Regions from separate parts of the Enterococcus rotai genome, predicted to be linked through region 1. Evidence: predicted binding sites of a transcription regulator. Region 1 holds the regulator's gene; the other holds the start of a gene.

Region 1 (3,431 bases):
GAATATTTGAGTGAATTTGCAGAAAACTAGGAGGCACAAACTATGGAAGAAGCATACTTAGAATTAGGCCGTAAAATTTTAGAGGAAGGTCATCTAAAAGAAGACCGGACTGGAACAGGGACGCGGAGTATTTTTGGGCATCAAATGCGTTTTGATTTATCTGAGGGATTTCCCTTATTAACGACTAAACGAGTGCCTTTCGGCTTGATCAAAAGCGAACTTTTATGGTTTTTGAATGGCGATACCAATATTCGTTACCTCTTACAACACAACAATCATATTTGGGATGAATGGGCGTTTGAACGTTATGTGAAAAGTGCCGATTACAAGGGACCTGATATGACTGATTTTGGCCATCGTGTTTTAACAGACGAAGTGTTTAAGCAAACTTACGAAATAGAACATAAAAAATTCTGTGAAGCAATTTTATCGGATGAGGTATTTGCTGCCAAACATGGTGAATTAGGCAACATTTATGGTGCACAATGGCGTCATTGGGAAACAAAAGAGGGTGGATTTATCGATCAATTAAAAAATGTTATTGCGATGATCAAAAAAACACCAGATTCAAGACGCTTGATTGTTTCAGCTTGGAATCCAGAAGATGTTCCTTCGATGGCGTTACCGCCGTGTCATACGATGTTTCAATTTTATGTAAATGATGGAAAATTGAGTTGTCAATTATATCAACGTAGCGGGGATGTTTTTCTAGGTGTACCTTTTAACATTGCTAGTTATGCCTTGCTGACTCATTTGATTGCGCATGAAACAGGTTTAGAAGTAGGCGATTTTGTCCACACGATCGGCGATGCTCACTTGTATACTAACCACATCGAGCAAATGAATGAACAACTGGCTCGAGAAGTTCGAGCGTTTCCTACATTAAAATTAAATCAAGAAAAAAAATCGGTATTTGATTTTGAAATGGAAGATATTGTCATTGAAGGATATGATCCCCATCCTGCAATCAAGGCGCCAATTGCCGTTTAATTTGAAAGGAGTTCCCCGATGTTAGCAGCTATATGGGCACAAGATGAACAAGGAACGATTGGAAAAGAGAATCGCTTACCTTGGCATTTGCCAAATGATCTAAAGTTTTTTAAACAAATGACGGAAGATAACACCATTGTGATGGGTAGAAAGACTTTTGAGGGAATGGGCAGCCGCCCGTTACCAAATCGTCAAACAATTGTTTTAACTAGAGATAAAGAATACCGAGCAGAAGGCGTTATTGTATTTCATACTGTGGAAGAGGTGCTTGAATACGCAAAAACTTTTGCTGGAATTACGTTTATTTCAGGTGGTTCAGCGGTATATGAGGATTTTTTACCTTATTGTGATGTGTTGTATCGCACCGTCATTAATCATTCATTTGAAGGTGATACCAAATTTCCTGCTGTTGCTTGGGATGAGTGGACATTGATCAACTTAAGTGAAGGGGAACAAGATGAAAATAATCATTATGCCTACCAATTTGAAACCTATCAGCGTAAAGTGATTGCAGAGTAAAATCATTTATGCCACTTAAACAAAAGAAACAAAGAGTCTGGGACATAACTTTTCAAGTTATGTCCCAGACTCTTTGTTTCTAAATATGATTGCGATATAAACCAACAACTTTACCTAAAATACTGACATTATTTAAAATAATTGGATCTAAAGCATCATTTTCTGGCTGTAGACGAACATGGTCCGTTTCTTTAAAGAAACGTTTGCAGGTTGCTTCATCTTCATCCGTCATGGCAATCACAATATCACCGTTTGAAGCAGCACTTTGTTTGCGGACGATGACTTGATCACCATCTAATATCCCAGCATTGATCATACTTTCTCCTCGAATCGTCAGCATGAATAAAGCATTTTCTTCTGTTCTTAGGTCAGGTGGGAGCGGGAAGAAGTCAGATGCTTCTTCAACTGCTAAAATAGGCTCACCAGCTGTAACAACACCAAGCATAGGGATCACAGTAGGTTTGACCCCGATTCTTTCTAGACCGTCTGCTGTCAATTCAATGGCTCTTGGCTTTGTAGGGTCACGCAGGATCATTCCTTTTTTTTCTAAACGGGCTAAATGGCCATGGACAGTGGATGTCGAAGAAAGGTCAACTGCTTTTCCAATCTCTCTTACGGTTGGAGGATAACCTTTAAGTTCAACTTGTTCATATATATATTTTAGTACTTCAATTTGTCTTGTGTCTGTACGTTTCACCACAATCCGCACCTTCTTTCAATTTATATTTTTAGTGTACCATAGTTTTGTACAGGAATCAAACAAGCGTTCGTGTTTCTGTTAAACGTGGCTTTAGGTTAATTTTTACTAAAAAGTAAGTAGGCTTTCAATGTTAAATTCTGTATTTAAAGGTACTTGTTTCCCTTTTTTATTAAGAATATAGTTGTATTTTTGGCGCTCATCTTATAAGATAGACATGGAAAGTAAAGGAGGTAAAAGCATGTTATCATCAGAAAAAATGACTCGTATCAACGAACTTGCCAAAAAAGCAAAAGAAAATGAGTTGACTGAAAAAGAAAAAGAAGAACAAAAAGTGCTTCGTCAAGAATACCTAGCTGCTTTTCGCGGCGGTATGCGTCACCATATCGAGGGCATGAAAGTCGTTGATCCTAAAGGGAATGACGTTACACCAGAGAAGTTAAAAGAGATCCAAAAGGCAAAAGGCCTGCACAATAGAAAATAATTTCAGTTTTTTTTACTAAAAGTAATTGCTTTCATAAACGAAATACGCTAAACTATAGTTAATAAAGGTAAAAAAAACCTAAATAGGAGATGATTTTTTTGTTCGACAACACTGATCAGTTAGGCGTCAACACGATTCGTACATTGAGTATTGAAGCAGTACAAAAAGCAAACTCAGGCCATCCAGGCTTACCAATGGGTGCTGCACCTATGGCGTATGCGCTTTGGACAAAACATTTGAAAGTAAACCCAAAAACAGCTAGAAATTGGGTAGATAGAGACCGTTTCATTCTTTCAGCAGGTCATGGTTCTGCAATGCTTTATAGCTTACTTCATTTAGCAGGTTATGGCGTAACAATGGATGATTTGAAGAGTTTCCGTCAATGGGGTAGTAAAACTCCAGGACATCCAGAAGTCCATCATACAGATGGTGTTGAAGCGACTACTGGTCCTTTAGGTCAAGGGATTGCAATGGCAGTTGGAATGGCGATGGCTGAAGCGCACACTGCTGCGACATACAATCGCGATAGTTTCCCTGTGATTGATCACTATACGTATGCTTTATGCGGTGATGGTGATTTGATGGAAGGTGTTTCTCAAGAAGCGAGCTCGATGGCTGGGCACATGAAATTGGGCAAATTGATTGTGTTGTACGATTCAAATGATATCTCTTTAGATGGTCCAACTTCAAAAGCCTTTACAGAAAATGTTGGGGCTCGTTATGAAGCATACGGATGGCAAC
Region 2 (3,431 bases), 490 kb from region 1:
AGTTTCTGATAAACCAAGAGAAACACTTGGATCAAATAGATAAATATATCTTGTTAAATCAAATTGAGGTTCTAAAGACTAGTAAAAATACTGTTTATTTAATAGATGATCTTAATCTATTAAATATGTTTTTTAAAGGTTTTTTAAGAGAAAGTTTGTGGAGTAGTCTATATTTCAATACTGTTCCTTTAATTATAAAAACAAATTATGACATCAGTTTACCGTTAGTTTTTCAGAATGAAGAAGATAAAAAAAGATACGAAAAAATTGCAAATGAGAGTGGGTTGTTCTTTTTGTAGTCTAAATGAACTTGAGATCAAATGATGTAAAAGTGCATAAAACAAAGACGGAAGAGATAAAAATTATATTTGAGTTTAGTGTTGGAAGTTACTTGCTTAGAATTCGGAGTGTAGGAGTTTAAAAGAAAAGGTGATGTAATGTATACATGCATAGTTTGTGGTTATAAAGATTTAGAAATGGAATCTTATGGAAAGGAATACCCTTCCTGTGAAATTTGTTCTTGTTGCGGCTTTCAATTTGGAATAGATGATGATAAAGGAATTTCTCATGACTTATGGAGAGAAACTTGGATAAAAAAAGATTGTTCTTTCTGGTATACTCCTGATCGACCAATCGCTTGGGATGTGGAGAAACAATTAAAAAGTATTGGAATTATGTATAAGAAGAAAGATGCGAATAAAAATATTTGTCCTGTTTGTAAATATGATGGACTAGATGAGCCAGCTTACAACAGTCTTGGATATGGTTCATATGATATTTGTCAAGGTTGTGGTTTTCAATTTGGCTTAGATGATTATCCTGATAAAAATAAAGGGATACAAAAATGGCGAGAAAATTGGATAAGAGGAGGTTCTAGTTGGTATTCAACAAGCTCGATTAAACCAAATTGGAATCCCACAGAGCAATTAATTCATTTGAGTAAAATCAAAAAATAGTGAGAGTAATTATTTTAATAAAGAAAGTTTGTAATAAGTGAATAAACTAGAAAATTTATTATTTTAGATAGGATAAGCCAATAGAGTTTATAAGAAGAAAAAGGAGCTGTTGTATATGGATTTTGAATCACGTAGAAAAATTTTAATAGACGATATATTACTATATGAACCAATCGTAAAAAGAAAATTATTAATGTTTATTAATAAATTGATTTGGAAATTCACTAGTTGTTTATTGTTATCAATATTATTATTTAATCTATATTATTTTGTATTTGAATGGAAAAATATAGTATCAAACATCTTTACTGGAACCCTGATTTTTCTATCATTAGTCTTTTTAATAAAGCTATTACAATTTAAATGGTTGGTAACAAGTAACTACCATATTTGGGCAACGAAAAAACTAAAGCTAATTATGATATCTGAGTTGGATTGGTATTCGGATGATAACTATTTATATAATAAACTTATAGTTGGAAAAAAAGAGAAGACTATACGGATACAAAGAAAGTCGTTAAAATTATTGAAATCAATGGAGAAAAATCACTATTTTATTTGTGAAGAAATGGACTTCAATAAAATGTATACTTTTTCTTCAAAAGAACTATTCGTAGGTCAACTATCAGAAGCTGTAGTAATAAAGACGTTATGTTAAAGTTATATTTAATACTAAAAGAGTACGAACTATTATCAGAAAAAATGGATAATAGCTTGTATTCTTTTTATATATCCCTTTTTAAATTTTAAAAAGTTGTTCCCCTTTACAAAAGGAACGTATGTTCGTATAATTGATTGTGAAATAGAATAAGGAGAGGATCGCTATGTTTTTTGATTATGCAAAAGAATCCAGAAGAGTGATTTTTTGTATTGACGTAAAATCCTTTTATGCCTCAGTCGAGTGTGTGGCTAGAGGATATGACCCGCTTGAAAAAATGCTTGTTGTGATGAGTCATGCTGAAAATACGGGCGGTCTTGTTCTAGCCTCTTCGCCAAAAGCCAAAGAAGTGCTAGGCATCACCAATGTGACACGAAAATATGATGTGCCTGATCATCCGGAATTAGTGATTGTACCGCCTCGGATGAATGAATATATCAAAGAAAACATGAAAATCAATGCTATCTACAAAGAATATGTTGCAGAAGAAGACTTACATATTTATTCGATCGATGAATCTTTCTTAGATGTGACAGCTAGTTGGAAATTATTTGGACAAACACCAAAAGAATTGGCTAAAGTCATCCAACAAAGAATCAAAAAAGAAACAGGTCTAGCAATTACAATTGGAATGGGTGATAATCCTTTATTAGCCAAATTAGCGATGGATATCGAATCAAAACACAATAATGAACGATTAGCTGAATGGCATTATGAAGACGTTCCTGAAAAGGTCTGGCGTATTGAATCAATGACAGATATGTGGGGAATTGGTCATCGCTTAGCTAAACGGTTAAACAATCTAGGAGTTCGTTCCGTATATGATTTGGCTCATGCGGATTTAAATAGTCTTAAAAGAAATTTAGGGGTCATTGGTGAACAGCTATACGCACATGCGCATGGCATCGATCGCAGTCGTTTATCTGAAAAATACATACCAGAAGAACGCTCGTATAATAATTCCCAAATTTTGATGCGAGATTACTTGAAGCAAGAGGAGATCGAAGTGGTGATTAGAGAGATGGCAGAACAAGTGGCGGCACGTCTACGAAAAGCCCATTGCCAGACCGAATGTGTGCATTTATCTGTGGGGTTTTCCAAAGCTGGTCAAGCGGGTGGCTCAGGTTTTTCAAGGCAAATGAAAGTCCCTTTAACAAACAGCAGCAAAGTATTGATCGACTACTGTTTAACCATTTTTAGGCAGCATTGGCACGGAGAAGAAGTACGACATATTGGAATTACCTATTCCAAACTGAACTACAGTACTTATGTACAATTAGATTTATTTCATGAGCCAGATGAGCAACTGAAGGAACTAAAACTAGACCAGTTGATTGACGAAATTCGCCAGCGTTTTGGCTACGTTTCATTGGTCCACGCAAGTTCTGTTTCATCTGGCGGTACAGCAATTTCCAGAGCATCGCTCGTTGGCGGACACGCAGGAGGAATGGAGGGCTTGCAATGAGTAAGGAACGAGATTATTATTTTGAACAATATCAAGATCGGAAAATGAAAAAATGGGCAGGCTTTTATTTATCTGAACATACAGCAATCATTGAACAAGAGAAGAACAAACAACCAGCTGAAAAGAAAAGACAAATGAGTTGGTCAGAAATCGATGAAGTGTTAGCTCAGGCTTTTCAAAATCAGGTTGAAGTGATGATTCAAAAAGAAGAACTAGATTCTGAAGGAAATTATGGAGCAGATATTATTGGTCTGATTCAAGGTCATGACGAATTGGGAATCTATGTAGGAGGACATAAGATTGGCTATGACGAAATACGTCATGTCCAGTTACACTAAAAAAAACATCTAAC

The links. The regulator LexA, encoded in region 1, represses DNA repair genes until DNA is damaged. The targets are predictions, from matches to a motif close to CNAACANNTGTTNG.
Region 2: a site for LexA is predicted at 1,729-1,742, ahead of ATZ35_RS11530 (Y-family DNA polymerase). Genes of this name have one in related genera too.

The regions. Positions count from the first base shown of each region.
Region 1 is NZ_CP013655.1:2,966,935-2,970,365, forward strand. It holds gene ATZ35_RS13195 (ABC-F family ATP-binding cassette domain-containing protein) at 1-30, shown strand, start outside; gene ATZ35_RS13200 (thymidylate synthase) at 43-990, shown strand; gene ATZ35_RS13205 (dihydrofolate reductase) at 1,009-1,509, shown strand; gene lexA (transcriptional repressor LexA) at 1,589-2,209, opposite strand; gene ATZ35_RS13215 (DUF896 family protein) at 2,448-2,690, shown strand; gene tkt (transketolase) at 2,789-3,431, shown strand, end outside.
Region 2 is NZ_CP013655.1:2,476,963-2,480,393, forward strand. It holds gene ATZ35_RS11515 (hypothetical protein) at 1-299, shown strand, start outside; gene ATZ35_RS11520 (hypothetical protein) at 477-956, shown strand; gene ATZ35_RS11525 (hypothetical protein) at 1,072-1,614, shown strand; gene ATZ35_RS11530 (Y-family DNA polymerase) at 1,781-3,079, shown strand; gene ATZ35_RS11535 (hypothetical protein) at 3,076-3,417, shown strand.